DNA from 2 places in the Clostridium sp. CM041 genome. Region 1 is predicted to be linked to the other one. Evidence: a T-box and tRNA genes for the amino acid it is inferred to sense, from the RefSeq annotation. Region 1 holds a T-box; the other holds one or more tRNA genes.
What was found. The T-box of region 1 lies ahead of pheS (phenylalanine--tRNA ligase subunit alpha). A T-box ahead of a tRNA ligase gene usually reads a tRNA of that ligase, here a tRNA-Phe.
Positions count from the first base shown of each region.

Region 2: it has a tRNA-Phe gene. The T-box ahead of pheS (phenylalanine--tRNA ligase subunit alpha) is inferred to sense a tRNA for this amino acid. The anticodon was not compared.

Region 1 covers NZ_CM143648.1:3,314,498-3,323,823, reverse strand. The annotation lists gene ACWJJT_RS15700 (cell division protein ZapA) at 1-75, opposite strand, end outside; gene pheT (phenylalanine--tRNA ligase subunit beta) at 248-2,626, opposite strand; gene pheS (phenylalanine--tRNA ligase subunit alpha) at 2,694-3,713, opposite strand; T-box leader at 3,773-3,986, opposite strand; gene ACWJJT_RS15685 (TrmH family RNA methyltransferase) at 4,055-4,840, opposite strand; gene ACWJJT_RS15680 (potassium channel family protein) at 4,853-5,512, opposite strand; gene ACWJJT_RS15675 (TrkH family potassium uptake protein) at 5,524-6,888, opposite strand; gene rplT (50S ribosomal protein L20) at 7,007-7,366, opposite strand; gene rpmI (50S ribosomal protein L35) at 7,394-7,591, opposite strand; gene infC (translation initiation factor IF-3) at 7,612-8,139, opposite strand; ribosomal protein L20 leader region at 8,174-8,285, opposite strand; gene ytxC (putative sporulation protein YtxC) at 8,408-9,310, opposite strand.
Region 2 covers NZ_CM143648.1:2,239,161-2,248,486, forward strand. The annotation lists gene ACWJJT_RS10440 (zinc-binding metallopeptidase family protein) at 1-176, shown strand, start outside; gene ACWJJT_RS10445 (hypothetical protein) at 623-1,126, opposite strand; tRNA gene ACWJJT_RS10450 (tRNA-Cys) at 1,587-1,661, opposite strand; tRNA gene ACWJJT_RS10455 (tRNA-Phe) at 1,668-1,743, opposite strand; rRNA gene rrf (5S ribosomal RNA) at 1,749-1,865, opposite strand; rRNA gene ACWJJT_RS10465 (23S ribosomal RNA) at 2,024-4,949, opposite strand; rRNA gene ACWJJT_RS10470 (16S ribosomal RNA) at 5,242-6,760, opposite strand; gene ACWJJT_RS10475 (NAD-dependent protein deacylase) at 7,310-8,041, shown strand; gene ltrA (group II intron reverse transcriptase/maturase) at 8,160-9,326, opposite strand, start outside.

The DNA of each region.
Region 1 (9,326 bases):
ATGTAAATATTCTTCTCTTTCATCACCTTTTAAATTATATTCAACACCGTTTATCTTTATTGTTACAACGTTCATCTAAAACACCCTCTTAGACAGATTAGTTAAACTTATTGTACCACAATATAACTTTTAATAAAACCAATTTTTTGAAATTATGCATACAATTAATACAATATTCATTTGTTTTTTGAGATTGCATGAAGTGATAAAACCCCCTTATTACTAAGGGAGTTTTAGTTTACTTTCATTATCTAAGCTGCGCACCTAATTTATGCTCTAGAGATCTTAATATCTTTTCATGCACCTTGTTTACTTCTTCATCTGTTAATGTCTTGTCCGAGCGTCTATATACTATAGCATAGGCTATACTTTTCTTTCCTTCTGCTATTTGTTTCCCCTTATACACGTCAAATAATTTTACACTTTCTAAAATATTACCACCTTGCTTTACAATTATATCATCAATGTCTTGAACTAGAACCCTCTCATCAACTATAAGTGCAATATCCCTTGTTACAGCTGGAAACTTTGGAAGTGCTTTGTATTTCTTATTTAAGTCAGCATATTTATATAATATATCTAAGTTTAATTCTGCTATATAACATCTTGGCTGCACTTCATAGTTCTCCGAAACACTCGGATGAATTTCTCCAACCACACCTATAAATTCTCTCTTTACATATAGGTTTGATGTTTTTCCTGGGTGATAAGTTGGATTTTCACTTTCTCTTTTAAATGATGTATTTTTCATTCCCAAAATATCTAATACATTTTCCACTACACCTTTTAAATCCAGATAATCAGCATTTCCATACATTCCTATAGTTAATATATTTCTTTCCTCTGGAAGCTTATCTGCATCTTCATTTGGTATATACACCTTACCTATTTCGAATAACCTAGCTTCTTCATTATTCCTTGAATAATTCCTTGATAAACATTCCATCATAGATGCTATAGTTGTAGTTCTCATTATACTATAATCTTCTCCTAAAGGATTTTTTATAGTAACTACTTTTCTTAACTCACTATCTTCTGGAACTAAAATTTTATTAAATATTTTAGGACTTACAAAAGAATAACTTATGGATTGATTAAGTGCACTACCAATTAAAGAAAGCACTACTTTATCTTCTAATTTTTGCTTTTCACTTTTCCCACTTTTTGAAGTTTTACAATTAGGAATAGTAGATGGTATGTTATCATAACCATACATTCTAGCTATTTCCTCTGCGACGTCTTCTCTAATGTTAATATCAGACCTAAACGTAGGTACATGTATAACTAAAAAATCCCCAGTTATTTCTGTAGCAAGTTCTAACCTATCAAGGTATATTTTCATATTTGGCATAGATATATTAGTTCCTAAAAATTTATTAATCCAATTTGCATCTACTTCTAAAGTATGAGATTTAATTTTACTCGGATATACCTCAGTGCATCCGTCCATTATTTCACCCGCACCTAATTCTTCTATTAAATGACAAGCTCTATCCATTGCCATTTCAGCCATATTAGGATCTAAATCTTTTTCAAATTTAGAAGATGCATCGGTTCTTAAAGATAATTTCTTAGAAGCGAGTCTTATATTAACCCCATTAAAGTTTGCACTCTCAAGTATTATGCTTGTGCTGTCTTCTTTAATTTCTGAATTTAAGCCTCCCATAATGCCTGCAATTGCTATTGTTCTATCTCCATCTTTAATAGTTAAAATACTTTCATCTAAATCTCTTTCTATCTCATCTAAGGTAATAAATTTTTCTCCGTTACCCGCTCTTTCTATCACTATACCATTAGTCGTAATTTGCCTAGCATCAAATGCATGCATAGGTTGACCAAGCTCTACCATTACAAAGTTTGTAATATCCACTATATTATTTATAGGTCTAATTTCCGCTTCTATAAGTCTTTCCTGCATCCATTGTGGAGAAGGCTCAATTTTTACATTTTTTATGCCCTTTAACATATATCTTCTGCAAAGTTCATCATTAATATGAACCTTATAAATGTCTTCCACATTATCCTTGCAGGTAGCTTTATAATCAAGCGCTGGTTTTCTATACTGCGTGCCTAAAGTTGCAGCCGTTTCTCTAGCTATTCCTAGAATACTTAAGCAATCTGCTCTGTTTGAAGTTATTTCAAAATCTATTAGTACACTTTGAAGATTTAATACTTCTTTTATGTCTTTTCCAATGATGGTATCGCTTGGAAGTATCATTAGTCCATCAACTGGTTCATCAACTGCAATTCCAAGTTCTTCCTCAGAGCAGAACATACCATTTGAAACTATTCCACGGAGTTTACCTTTTTTTATTTTTAGTCCTCCATGTAACGTTGATCCGTGAAGTGCTACTGGTACTATATCCTGTTCTTTCATATTAGTAGCTGCTGTAACGATTTGAGTCGGTTCGTCTAATCCTATATTTACTTGACATATAACTAATTTCTCAGCATCCGGATGTCTTTCTATTTTTATTATTTTCCCTGTAACAACCTTCTCAATTTCAGCACCTGATATAATAACCTCTTCTACTTTTGAACCAGACATGGTTAACTTATCTCCAAGCACCTTTGGTGAAATATCTATATCTACATAATCTTTAAGCCATTTAACTGGAACTTTCATTTTATATCCTCCTAGAATTTGTATAGTATTAAATCATCTTCTGCGAAGCTGCATTATTATTTATATTTTAGAATTGTTTTAAAAATCTCATATCACTTTCATAAAGTGCTCTAATATCATCTATTCCGTATTTTAACATTGTAATTCTATCAAGTCCAAACCCGAAAGCAAATCCGCTATAAACTTCTGGATCAATCCCACAATTTCTTAAAACGTCCGGATGAACCATGCCACAACCTAAAAGTTCTATCCAGCCGCTACCGCCGCAAACCTTGCACCCTTTACCATTGCACACAAAACAAGTGGCATCCATCTCAGCTGATGGCTCTGTAAAAGGAAAATGATGTGGTCTAAACTTTGTTTCCATTTCGTCTCCGAACATTTTTTGCGTAAATAATTCTAGCGTCCCTTTTAAATCGGCAAAGGTAATTCCCTTATCTACTATAAGCCCTTCAATTTGATAAAATATTGGTGAATGAGTAGCATCCGCTGCATCGGATCTATAAACTTTACCCGGCGCTATCATTTTTATAGGCGGTTTCTGAAGTTCCATAGTTCTTATTTGTATTGGTGAAGTTTGGGTTCTTAAAACTATATTATCATTTATGTAAAAAGTATCTTGTTCACCTCTTGCCGGATGATTTTTAGGTATGTTTAATGCCTCAAAGTTATAATAATCTCTTTCTACCTCAGGGCCCTCTTCAATAACAAATCCCATAGATAAAAATATTTCATTAACTTTTTCAAGTGTTAACTCTAACGGATGTCTTTTGCCTACTGTTTGTTTTTTCCCCGGCATTGATATATCTATAACTTCACTTTTTAGTTTCATTTCTTTTTCATTGTTTTTTAATGTATCTGAGGCTTTATCTATAAGTGTCTCTATATCCTCTCTTACTTTATTTGCTAATTTTCCAACAATTGGTCTTTCTTCATTTGATAACTGTCCCATGCCTCTTAATATTTGCGTCAATTCACCTTTTTTGCCTAAATATTTAACCCTGATATTTTCTAATTCTGTTTTAATAGCAGCTCCTTTTAATTCTTCTAAAACTGCAGCTTTTATCGTTTCTAACTTTTCTTTCATAATGAATGCTCCTCTCATATTTTGATAATTCTTTATAAAACAAAAAAAACCATCCCCAATAAAGGGACGGAAAATCCGCGTTACCACCCTAATTGACTAAAAACAGTCCTCTTAGATAAATTTATCGGTTTTACCCGCTATCGGCTACTTTTTTTTCACCATTAGAACTCTGGAGTGAACTTGGATATAAAAATTTCTTAATGAAGCTCTCAGTCTAAGGCTTCTTATCCCTGTAAGTATCTTTATATTTACTTTCTCCGTCACAGTTTATTATTAATTTATGGAAGTATACAAAATATTATAACCACAACTACAATAAAATTCAACTATGAATTTAAAAATCATATATTATTTTTCTGTCTTACGACTTCATACATCATAATTGATGCAGCTACAGCTGCATTTAAAGATTCTGCACCACCAGGCATGGGAATTTTAATTTTCAAATCACATATCTCATAAACTTCGGCGCTTATTCCATTTCCTTCATTTCCAACTGATATAATAACTTTCTCTCTAAGATCTACATTATAGAAGTTTTTATCAGTATCCAACGAACTAGTAACTAGCTTAAATCCAGCGCTCCTAAGCTTTTGCACCACCGATAGATCACTATCGCAAATAACGGGTATTTTAAAAATAGAACCCATTGTGGATCTTAAAGTTTTTTCATTATAGATATCTACAGTTCCTTTTGTAATTATAACTCCTAGTGCTCCCGCCGCATGAGCTGTTCTAATTATAGTTCCCATATTACCTGGATCTTGTATTTTATCAGCTAACATATAGAAGCCATGATCATATTTAATCTCTACCGGTTTATTTCTAACTGTAGCAATAATACCTTGCGGATTATCCGTATCGCAAATACTTTTGAATAAACTGTCACTAACACTATAAACTTTAGTATTCTTCTGTAGCTTGTTTTTCATACAAGAGTTTTCATATTTTGAATCTCCTCTAGCACTTATAAAAATGTGCACCACTTCAAAACCAGAATCCAAAGCTTCTTCTACAAATCTGAAACCTTCAACTAAAAACATATTACTGTCTTTTCTATATTTCTTTTCTTTTAACTTTTTTATATCTTTAATCAATAAATTATCCTTACTTTGAATATGTTCCAAACTGAATGCTCCTTATTTAACTAGATTTTCCAACTTATTTAATTCTTCAATATTACCTATTGCAACAATAATATCACCTGGTTCAACAATATTATCAGCTGCTGGAGCAACATCAATATCATTGTTTCTTTTTATAGCCATTACATTTATACCATATTGAGCTCTTATATTTAATTCTCCCAGGGTTTTATTATGCCATTCTTCAGGACTAATAACTTCAGCTATACTATAATCAGGAGATAATTCAATATAATCTAATATATTTGATGATACTAAATTATGAGCAACGCGTACACCCATATCTCTTTCTGGAAAAACTACTCTGTCTGCACCTATTTTATATAATACTTTAGCATGCAGGGCATTAGTCGCTTTTGTTATCACATATTTTACTCCTAATTCTTTAACTAAGAGTGTTGCCAAAATGCTAGATTGGATATTAGAACCTATACTAATGACTGCACAATCAAAATTACGAATTCCAAGAGCCCTTAAGCTATTTTCATCATTCGCATCAGCTTGAACTGCATGAGTTACATTATCCGAAATATTTTGAACTACATCTTCATCAAAATCAACTGCTAATACATCATTTCCCAAAGAATATAATGTTTCAGCAACGGATTCTCCAAATCTTCCGAGACCTATAACAATAAACTGTTTTTTAATCATTAACCCCACCCCTATCCAATTAAAATTTTGCCTTCTGGGTATTTTATATTTCCCGATTTACTTTTTTTATTTTTAGCTAATGCTAGTATTATAGTAAGTGGTCCCACTCTCCCTGCATACATGGTAAGTAATATTATTACCTTTCCTACAAATGTTAATTTTGTAGTTAATCCGAGTGTTAATCCAACTGTAGCAAATGCTGAAGTAGCCTCATACAAAAAGTATTCAAAAGGAATATTCGGGTTCTGTGTAATAGATAATATCATGGTAACTGATATAACAATTGTTAGGGAAATAAGTGATACTGCAAACGCTTTATACACAAATTCTTTGCTTATGCGCTTTTGAAATATTTCAGTATCTTCTCTTCCACGAACCACAGACACTATAGTCATAAAAATCACAATGGCAGTAGTCGTTTTTATTCCACCCGCCGTTGATCCAGGCGATCCTCCAATAAACATTAAAATTATTGTTAAAAACTTTCCCGCCGTGGTCATTTTACCGAGTGGTATAGAATTAAACCCTGCTGTTCTTGGAGAAACTGATGCAAAAACGGAAGATAAAAATTTGCCCTTAATAGACATTCCTTGCATAGTGTCGGCATTATTCATCTCAAAAATATACATAAGTATTGCCCCTAAAACAACCAATGCTATCGTCGAGTAAATAACTATTCTAGCATGGAGTGACAATCTTTTTGTTCCCTTGCAATTATAAATTTCTACCCAAACATAAAATCCTAACCCACCTATTATTATTAATGATGCAATTGTTAATATTACTACTGAATTACTAGCATAAGCAGTGACACTATTAAAGTTTCCAATCAAATCAAACCCAGCATTGCAGAACGCAGACACCGAATGGAACACGCTATAATAAATACCTTTGGCAATTCCAAATTCAGGAATAAATTGTGTTGAGAATAACACAGCACCTGTTATCTGAACATAAATTGTAAATATCAATACATATCTGACCATTTTCACTAACCCTTGTAATGAGTTTACATTCATAGCCTCCTGCATTACTAGTCTTTCCTTTAATGTTATTCTTTTACCTAAAATTAAAAAAACTAAAGTAGCTACAGACATAAATCCAAGTCCACCTATTTCTATAAGTAACATAATCACTGTTTTGCCAAAATATGTCCAATATGTTCCTGTGTCTAGTACTACAAGTCCTGTAACACACACAGCAGATGTAGAGGTAAATATACAATCTATGAAAGGCGTAATTTTACCACTTTGCGAAGCTATAGGTAGACTTAATAGTATTGCCCCTATAACTATGACTATAGCAAACCCTAATGCAAGTATCCGAACAGGAGTATATATGCTTTTCTTTTTAAGATCTTTAATATCTAATTTCAAATTATTCACCTCTAAATTTCCAACTATGATGTTTTACTAATTATATCACTTTACATGTTTTTGTCAAAAATGCAATAAAAAATGCAGCCGTATGGCTACATTTTTGAATAAATAATTTTTATGCTTGTAATTGTTTTTTTGCAACTTCTACTAATTCAGCAAAAGCTTTTGGATCATTTATTGCAATTTCAGAAAGCATTTTTCTGTTAATATCTATGCCTGAAAGTTTCATTCCATTCATGAATCTTGAATACGAAAGGTCATTTAACCTTGTAGCAGCATTGATTCTAGCTATCCAAAGTTTTCTAAAATCTCTTTTCTTTAATTTTCTTCCGATATAACCATTTCTAAGTGCTCTCATTACTGCTTCATTAGCTGTTTTAAATAACTTACTTCTACCACCATAGTAGCCTTTTGCAAGCTTTAATACTTTTTTATGGTTTTTACGAGAGTTAACTGCTCGCTTAATTCTTGCCATTTAATATACCTCCTAATCACCATTCAATTATAAGTATGGTAACAATTTCTTCATCGATTTTATTTGAGTTGTTGAAACATATGCTGTTTTTCTAAGGTTTCTTTTTCTTTTCGGGCTTTTCTTTGTTAATATATGACTTGTAAAAGCTTTAGCTCTTTTTAACTTACCTGTTCCTGTTTTCTTAAATCTTTTTGCTGCGCCTCTATGTGTTTTCATTTTAGGCATAATAAAATTCCTCCTCTCAGTTATGCTTTTTTGGGAGCTAAAATCATTATCATATTTCTTCCCTCTTGTCTCGCTGGTTTTTCAACAATATAAACATCACCGATTTTTTCTACAAAAGATTTTAATATCTTATGTCCTACTTTTGAGTTTTCAATTTCTCTACCTCTAAATCTTACGGTTATCTTTACCTTATCTTCATCCAACAAGAATTTTTTAGCATTACTAGCCTTAATTGCAATATCATGATCTTCTATTGTTGCACTTAATCGTATTTCTTTAAGATTAACAACTTTTTGTTTCTTTTTAGCTTCTTTTTCTTTTTTCTGTTGTTCATAAATAAACTTACCAAAATCCATTATTCTACATACTGGAGGTTTTGCGGTAGGAGACATCATAACTAAATCTAAATCTTTCTCTTCCGCAAGATTCAACGCATCTTTAGTATTCAAAATACCCAATGCAGAACCATCAGCTCCAATAACTCTTATTTCTCTAACTCTGATTTCTTCATTCATCATGAAATCTTTGTTTTTACTAATAATTTTCACCTCCTAAGTGTATTTAGATAAAAATATAATATTTAAACAATTAAAAGGACGGCAAAATGCCGTCCCTAATAGTAACAAATTTAAATTACTAATTAACCTAACTAGCATTACTGTTAGGTGAGAAACGGCTGTTTCTTCTTGTAAAAGATAACTCTATTATATTAAAATATTTTTTATATTTTCATTCACAACAATTCAAAGTATACTATCTAAGTATTTGTTTGTCAACACTTTTTTATTTATTTTATTCACATATCAAAATGCCTTACTACCATACAAGAGTTTCTTTTTTTATCTCTTCACATTTAACACATTTATCACAATAATAGACCCTATCTGCAAAAACCTTGTTTATCGTTTGTATTAGTTCTTTATTTTTACAATGTTCTACACAGTGTATAATTACTTTTTTAGGAGCATTGGTTATCATAGTGCTAATAATAAGCTCTTCTTGATTTTCTTTTGAATCAAATTTAACATCCGGTAACTCCATCATCATATTTCCTACTAAATCATTACCTTCTTCATCTGTTAAACGATAATTTCCGTTTTTTTCAATTAGAATATTAATCTCATCTACCTTACTATCCTGAACATCAACAAAGTATTTAAGCAATTTTATAAACTCATTATATTCTTTCTCTACCATATACTCTTCCACAACTTTATCCACTATGCACTCTAAATCACCCTTTAGCTCTTTTGTCCTAAAGGTTAAAAATCCACGTATGTTAATTTCATTATTTTCTTCTATACATTTAGTTATCTTATCGATTATACTATTTTTCTTATTCATACAGTATACTCCATTAGGTCCAGATATTTCGCCTTCACTGCTCAAGTATTCTTGTATTCTAGGTTTAATTTGTTCTATTTCATCAAATTGCAGAAAAAAATAAGATTCATCTAAAAATTTTTTAAGTCCTTTTTTACAAAATTCCATTACAACTATTTTATATAACATGTTTGCAACATGCAAATTAAATGTTTTGATACCAGCATCACTTAAGTTGTCATCATCACAAAAAAACTTTACTACGTGAGTATCCCCTATTATATTTTCCGAAATACCTGAAAATTTTTTTTTATCTTCAAAACACTTCTTAATGTCTTTAATTTCATCAATAATACATTCCATACTCCTATTATATACAATAGTTAATAAAAGCATTTCGCACACTCCTTTC
Region 2 (9,326 bases), 1.1 Mb from region 1:
TATCTATTACAGAAGATTCCTCGCTGAGTTGCCCCTCACCCGCATTTGCTCTAGAAACTCAAACAGATTTTTGTAAAAATAATATGATAAAAGCTGCACAAGCCCTTGCCTTAACTGGCCTCGACATTATTGAGAAAGAAGATTTATTAAAAGAAATTGGACTTGAATTAAAATAGTATGCAAATAAATGTTTCTTTAAAGTATCATTTGTTAATGAGCGACTCATAATTGGGATGTTGGAAATTATCCAACATCCCTTTCTCATCTTGGTAATAGATTTTGGATGAATTATACACCCTAACTCCATCTTTGGATCTATAAAATGAAAACTCAAGAAACTTAATTTCCATACTTGGTCTACCTTTGTTTCTCACCATTTACTTCAATAAATAGTTTCTTTTTTACAAATGATACATTATTATTCATCAAATGTTCGTATTCCTTAGGTTGGAACCCTACCTATGGCCTCCTTGAGCTCACCCCTCACATTTGATACCTTGCCTTTAGCTATTGGTTGGTAACTACAGTCTCCCACTGTGGACTTTCTACCTAGTTAATTTCCCATGCCGGGCACACTAAAAAAGAAGTATAATCATAGCTCAATTATACTTCTTATATATATCTATTGTTTATTTTTAAAATATGCTTTTTCTTTTAGTAATTTAATTTTATTCATAAGACCATCACTAGGCTCAAAATAAAACTTTTTAAAGTTATCTCCTACTTTATATATACAACAAAACTTACTCCTAATAAACGTAGAACAAATATACTTTTTACTGCTACTAATATGAACATCTGCACTGTAGTTTCTATATTTACCAATATAATCTATATCCTTTAATTTAATATCTTCTAGTATTTTAACCTCTTCACCTTTTATTTTATGAATAATGAATTGATCCGCTACAATTGAATACTTATACTTAACCTTACATTTTGAAAACTCCATATAACAAAGAGCAATCATTAGTGTATTAAAGAACATAGTTACAAACGTCTTAATATTTATTCTGCCTATACTCACTTTAGGGAATACGTCTGATAAGCATATAAATACAATTAATGTAATAAACAACAATATTATAGCTGAAATTTTTTTTCTTTGAACCATCTCTTTATACATGAAAGCCAGACCCCCTAAATCAATTAAAAATGCTAAATACAAATAGTTTTGTGACCAACATATGTGATTATACTAGCATTTCATATATTAATCTACTTATGCTAAGCTCACTATAGTGCGTATACCATAATATATGCCCATATACGTTACTTATACTAATACATATGTATCAGTATAGGTATTTCTAGCTTTTTCGCTATATTTCTTATTTTTAATAAATAATGTAGATATTTTATATATTTATGTCCACTAAAAAATGAACTGAGCATATCTAAAACAAACGAACCTTTACCATTTACTATAATAAATAATGAAGTTGGTAGACCTCGTGTAATTATGTTTAAACATTTATTGTACACTCCTCCGTTAGTTAGCTTAGATGGCCCTTTTCATCCTATTGACTCCACAAACATTCTGGGCGCAGCACAAAAAAACACTTTGTAATATTTACAAAGTGTTTTGGAGGCGCCACCCGGATTTGAACCGGGGAATAAAGGTTTTGCAGACCTTGACCTTACCGCTTGGCTATAGCGCCATAACTTGGTGGCTAGACCAGGAATCGAACCAGGGACACGAGGATTTTCAGTCCTCTGCTCTACCGACTGAGCTATCCAGCCACATTACCTGGCGACAACCTACTCTTCCACAAGGTCACCCCTGCAGTACCATCGGCGCATTGAAGCTTAACCTTCGTGTTCGGTATGGGAACGGGTGTTACCTTCATGCCATAATCACCAGATTGAGAATATAAATATTCTCTGAAAATTGCACAGTGAATTAGTCTTTTCGCTCACGCTCAAAGCCTCGCTTCTTCCTTTGTCAGAAGCTTAGTTTCTTTCTTACGAAAGAAATAGTTCCTGTAAAAGAAGTATATCGCATTACTTTTAATTATTTATTTAGGTCAAGCCCTCGACTTATTAGTATTAGTCAGCTGAACATGTTACCATGCTTACACCTCTAACCTATCAACCTGGTGGTCTTCCAGGAGTCTTACTAACTTGTGTTAAAAACACGCGTTATGGGAAATCTCATCTCAGGGTGGGCTTCACGCTTAGATGCTTTCAGCGTTTATCCCTTCCAAACATAGCTACCCAGCGATGCCACTGGCGTGACAACTGGTGCACCAGAGGTTTGTCCATCCCGGTCCTCTCGTACTAAGGACAGCTCCCTTCAAATTTCCTACGCCCGCGACGGATAGGGACCGAACTGTCTCACGACGTTCTGAACCCAGCTCGCGTGCCGCTTTAATGGGCGAACAGCCCAACCCTTGGGACCTACTTCAGCCCCAGGATGCGACGAGCCGACATCGAGGTGCCAAACCTCCCCGTCGATGTGGACTCTTGGGGGAGATCAGCCTGTTATCCCCGAGGTAGCTTTTATCCGTTGAGCGATGGCCCTCCCACGAGGTACCACCGGATCACTAAGCCCGACTTTCGTCCCTGCTCCACTTGTAAGTGTCGCAGTCAGGCTCCCTTCTGCCTTTGCACTCTTCGCGCGATTTCCAACCGCGCTGAGGGAACCTTTGGGCGCCTCCGTTACTTTTTTGGAGGCGACCGCCCCAGTCAAACTGCCCACCTAACAATGTCCTGTGACCAGATTCATGGCCTCCAGTTAGAACCTCAGTACTGTCAGGGTGGTATCCCAAGGATGACTCCACACAGGCTGACGCCCATGTTTCTCAGTCTCCCACCTATCCTGTACAGACAATACCGAAATTCAATGCTAAGCTACAGTAAAGCTCTACGGGGTCTTTCCGTCCAATCGCGGGTAGCAAGCATCTTCACTTGCACTACAATTTCGCCGGATGTGTTGTTGAGACAGTGCCCAAATCATTACGCCATTCGTGCGGGTCGGAACTTACCCGACAAGGAATTTCGCTACCTTAGGACCGTTATAGTTACGGCCGCCGTTTACTGGGGCTTAAGTTCATAGCCTCGCTTGCGCTAACTAATCCCCTTAACCTTCCAGCACCGGGCAGGCGTCAGCCCCTATACATCAGCTTTCGCTTTAGCAGAGACCTGTGTTTTTGCTAAACAGTTGCTTGGGCCTATTCTCTGCGACCTACTTTCGTAGGCACCCCTTCTCCCGAAGTTACGGGGTCAATTTGCCGAGTTCCTTAACAACAATTCTTCCGATGGTCTTAGGATTCTCTCCTCACCTACCTGTGTCGGTTTGCGGTACGGGCACCAATATCCTCGATAGAGACTTTTCTTGGCAGCGTGGAATCAGATACTTCAGGAATAAATTCCCTTCCCCATCACATCTCAGCGTTAAGAGCAAACGGATTTGCCTGCTTGCTCCGCCTAAATGCTTAGACACACATCCAATAGTGTGCACATCTTATCCTCCTGCGTCATCCCATTTCTAATAACGTCCATTGGTGGTATCGGAATATCAACCGATTGTCCATCACCTACGCCTTTCGGCCTCGGCTTAGGTCCCGACTAACCCTGAGAGGACGAGCCTTCCTCAGGAAACCTTAGGTTTTCGACCGTTAAGATTCTCACTTAACTCTCGCTACTCATGCCAACATTCTCACTTCTGTACCGTCCACCACTCCTTACGGTATGACTTCAGCCAGTACAGAAAGCTCCTCTACCGCGTACACAATTGTGTACACCCATAGCTTCGGTGGTAAGTTTTAGCCCCGGACATCTTCGGCGCAGGATCTCTTGACTAGTGAGCTATTACGCACTCTTTAAATGAGTGGCTGCTTCTGAGCCAACATCCTAGTTGTCTTAGAAATCCCACATCCTTTTCCACTTAACTTACACTTTGGGACCTTAGCTGATGGTCTGGGCTGTTTCCCTTTTGACTACGGATCTTATCATTCGCAGTCTGACTGCCGAAATAAAAGTATATGGCATTCGGAGTTTGATAGGGTTCAGTAACTGTTGTCAGCCCCTAGCCCATTCAGTGCTCTACCTCCATTACTCAATTAATCGACGCTAGCCCTAAAGCTATTTCGAGGAGAACCAGCTATCTCCGAGTTCGATTGGAATTTCTCCGCTATCCACAGCTCATCCCATGGTTTTTCAACACCAACGTGGTTCGGACCTCCACGGAATTTTACTTCCGCTTCATCCTGGCCATGGATAGGTCACCCGGTTTCGGGTCTACGACATGCAACTATGCGCCCTATTCAGACTTGGTTTCCCTTCGGCTCCGTACCTTAAGTACTTAACCTTGCTACATATCGTAACTCGTTGGCTCGTTCTACAAAAAGCACGCCGTCACACATATAAAGTGCTTCGACCGGTTGTAGGCACACGGTTTCAGGTTCTATTTCACTCCCCTTCCGGGGTTCTTTTCACCTTTCCCTCACGGTACTTCTTCACTATCGGTCACTAGGTAGTATTTAGCCTTGGGAGGTGGTCCTCCCAGCTTCCCACAAGGTTTCACGTGTCTCGTGGTACTCTGGATTAGATCTGACTGTTTTTCCTTTTCATTTACAGGCCTATTACCTTCTGCGGAGCAGCTTTCCAGCTATCTTCAATTAAGGAATTGCAGTATTTATGATCTATCCTCAACCCCCAGGTCAAAGACCTGGGTTTGGGCTCTTTCCCTTTCGCTCGCCGCTACTTAGGAAATCGATATTTCTTTCTCTTCCTCCGGGTACTTAGATGTTTCAGTTCCCCGGGTCTACCTCTGCATACCTATTTATTCAGTATGCAGTACATAGTTGTTACTATGTGGGTTCCCCCATTCGGAAATCTTTGGATCACAGGCTATTTGCGCCTACCCAAAGCTTATCGCAGCTTAACGCGTCCTTCTTCGGCTCCTAGTGCCAAGGCATTCGCCATGCGCCCTTTGTAGCTTGACCTTGATTCTGTCTATTTACATAGACGGTTATATTAATTTTGCGAAATTGTATTAAATTAATTTATAAACTACTTGCGTAGTTTTAATTTTTTTAAAACAACTTTTTTCACTGTGCAATTTTCAAAGAACATTTTAAGAAAAACTATTCATTATCTAACTCCTAAGAGTTAGATAAAATTAGTCTCTCAAAATTAAACAGAGAACTAGGTACGATTAATTACAATAGATATTTTTGAAGAACAAATTAATATTCTTCTATTGCATCGACCGAAGTCAATACATCTACTCCCTAGAAAGGAGGTGATCCAGCCGCAGGTTCTCCTACGGCTACCTTGTTACGACTTCACCCCAATCATCAATCCCACCTTCGGCCGCTGGCTCCTTACGGTTACCTCACGGACTTCGGGTGTTACCAACTCTCATGGTGTGACGGGCGGTGTGTACAAGGCCCGGGAACGTATTCACCGCGACATGCTGATTCGCGATTACTAGCAACTCCGGCTTCATGTAGGCGAGTTGCAGCCTACAATCCGAACTGGGATGAGTTTTTGAGTTTGGCTCCACCTTGCGGTCTTGCATCTCTTTGTACTCACCATTGTAGCACGTGTGTAGCCCTAGACATAAGGGGCATGATGATTTGACGTCATCCCCACCTTCCTCCCGGTTAACCCGGGCAGTCTCACTAGAGTGCTCAACTTAATGGTAGCAACTAATGATAAGGGTTGCGCTCGTTGCGGGACTTAACCCAACATCTCACGACACGAGCTGACGACAACCATGCACCACCTGTCACCCTGTCCCGAAGGACTTCGCCCATCTCTGGGTTATGCAGGGGATGTCAAGTCTAGGTAAGGTTCTTCGCGTTGCTTCGAATTAAACCACATGCTCCGCTGCTTGTGCGGGCCCCCGTCAATTCCTTTGAGTTTTAATCTTGCGATCGTACTCCCCAGGCGGAATACTTAATGTGTTAACGGCGGCACCGAGGTTCGACCCCCGACACCTAGTATTCATCGTTTACGGCGTGGACTACCAGGGTATCTAATCCTGTTTGCTCCCCACGCTTTCATGCCTCAGCGTCAGTTACAGTCCAGTAAGTCGCCTTCGCCACTGGTGTTCTTCCTAATCTCTACGCATTTCACCGCTACACTAGGAATTCCACTTACCTCTCCTGCACTCTAGACACCCAGTTTCAAATGCAGCACCCAAGTTAAGCTCGGGTATTTCACATCTGACTTAAATGTCCGCCTACGCATCCTTTACGCCCAGTAAATCCGGACAACGCTTGCCACCTACGTATTACCGCGGCTGCTGGCACGTAGTTAGCCGTGGCTTCCTCCTCTGGTACCGTCATTATCGTCCCAGAAGACAGAACTTTACAACCCGAAGGCCTTCATCATTCACGCGGCGTTGCTGCGTCAGGGTTTCCCCCATTGCGCAATATTCCCCACTGCTGCCTCCCGTAGGAGTCTGGACCGTGTCTCAGTTCCAATGTGGCCGATCACCCTCTCAGGTCGGCTACGCATCGTCGCCTTGGTGAGCCGTTACCTCACCAACTAGCTAATGCGCCGCGGGTCCATCTCAAAGTGGAATTTTCTAAAAGAAAAATCCTTTGATGTTTCGATCATGCGACCAAAACATATTATGCGGTATTAATCTCCCTTTCGGGAGGCTATTCCCCTCTTTGAGGCAGGTTACCCACGTGTTACTCACCCGTCCGCCGCTAATCCACCCCGAAAGGTTTCATCGCTCGACTTGCATGTGTTAGGCACGCCGCCAGCGTTCGTCCTGAGCCAGGATCAAACTCTCAATTTAAAAGTTTACACTTTTTTAGTTGAAATGATTAATCTGCGACAACTGTTAAGTTGTTACGCAAGCTCATTACATACTTTTAGTCTTACGACTAAATTTTACTTTATACTAAAGTAATTAACTGGTTTAACGAAATATTATTTCGCTATCTTTACCTATTTCTCTGTTTAATTTTCAAAGACCAATTTGTTATTTGTATCTACCGTCATGTGATGACTTCTACTATTTTACTGTTTAGTTTTAATTTTGTCAACACTTTTTTATATGTTAACATCCTCAAACCCGACATCATCACTTTCTTTCGACGACAAGAATTATTTTAACACAACAAAATAATCGTATATTTGAATTATGGCTCATATATTCAATTTATTCTCATTTATCTCCACTATTCACTATTAATTCTAATAATATCACATATTGATACACTAGGATAAGTATATAGTTTTTTAACTATATTTGTAGATTTTGAAGTTCCTATTATATTTTATTTACTTATTAACAACAACTAACTTTTTTAGACTGTTATACTATAGTTAAGGAGTTGAGCTTATGTGCTATGGATTATTAAAAACAATTATAAAAAACACTGCTAGTATAGTTTTTTTTGGAGGTGCAGGCGTATCTACAGAAAGTTGTATTCCTGATTTCCGTTCTGCAAAGGGTCTATATAATATAGAAACTGATTTGAAATTTCCTCCTGAAGTTATTTTAAGTCATTCTTTTTTTATAAATCATACCGAGGACTTTTTTAAATTTTATAAATCCAACATGATTTTTGAAGATGCAATTCCCAATGATGCGCATATTGCATTATCTACCCTAGAAGAAAAGAATAAATTAAAAGCTATAATCACTCAAAATATTGATGGTTTGCATCAAATGGCAGGATCCAAAACTGTATACGAACTTCATGGATCTATACGTAAAAATTACTGTATGAAATGCAATAATTTTTTTAACTTAAATTATATGCTAAATAGTAAAACCATAGTTCCTAAATGTAATGTCTGTGGTGGTATTATTAAACCAGATGTAGTTCTTTATGAAGAAAGTTTAGATATGTCCGTCTTGAATAGCTCTATTAAAGCGATAAGTATTGCTGATACACTGATTGTGGGTGGCACGTCTCTTGTGGTATACCCCGCTGCAAATCTCATAAAATATTTCACAGGAAATAATTTAATTCTTATTAACAAGTCTTCTACCCCTTATGACAAACAAGCAAATTTAGTAATTCATGATAGTATAGGTAAAGTTTTAAGTACAGTATGTAAATTTTAATTTAGTTGAATATAAATTTATTTTTTTAACCAATCGAGTAGGAGCTAAATAATTAATTTATTTAGCGACCTCTCACACCACCGTGCATACCGTTCGGTACACGGCGGTTCAATAGAAATTAATGTTTTAATAAATATGTCTCAGATATAGAAACTAATCCTATATTTTTAAGGTATTTATTGGTCAATGTTTTGTTTAATATAGGGCTATTGGATGTTCTCCAATAGCCTTTCCTTGTATTTGCATATTGCAAAGCTTTATTGTTTGGTATTCCTAATTTAACAAGGTTCCCATATTTTGTTTTAATCTTTTTCCATTGTTTCCAAAAACACATTCTAATTCTTCGCCTTAACCATTCATCAAGTGTTTTAAGAATACTTTTAATGTCTGCAATAGCAAAATAATTTATCCATCCAACTATCACTTGCTTAAGTTTCATAAACCTATATTTCATGCTCATCGCATTACTTCTTGAAGTTAATTCTTTTAGCTTTGCTTTGAATTTGATTATAGGTTTTTGAGGAACTCTCATTCTGTATTCACCTTTTGCCCGGTAAAATGAAAATCCTAAAAATTTAAGTTTCCAAGGTCTATCTACTGTACTCTTTTCTTTATTCACTCTAAGCTTTAACTTTTCCTCAATAAATCTCGTAATACTCTTCATTACTCTATTTGCTGATTTCTCACTTTTGACGTATATATTCGCATCATCAGCATATCTACAAAAGTTTAGTCCTCGTTTTGTTAGTTCTACATCGAGTTCATGTAACATTACGTTACTTAATAATGGGGACAAAGGCCCGCCTTGAGGTGCTCCTTCTTCTGTATTCATAAATACCCCATTTATCATCACTCCACTTTGTAGATACTTTCGTATCAGAGAAATTACTCTACTATCTTTAATATCTTCCGATAGTATCCTTATTAATTTATCATGATTTATCGTATCAAAGTATTTAGAAAGGTCTATATTCACCGTCCATGTATGTCCAGCATTAATATATCCCCTACATTTTTCAACAGCTTGTTTTCCACTTCTTAAAGGTCTAAAACCGTAACTATTATCAGAAAATTTCTTTTCATATACTGGTATTAGAGTTTGTGATATCGCTTGCTGAATAACTCTATCTAATACAGTAGGTATTCCAAGTAGCCTAATTCCACCGTCAGGTTTTGGTATTTCTACCCTTCTTACGGCTAGAGGTCTATATCTACTTTCTAATAATGATTGCCTTAATTCTTGTCCATGCTCTTTTAGATAATGTAGAAGTTCATCTACTGTCAA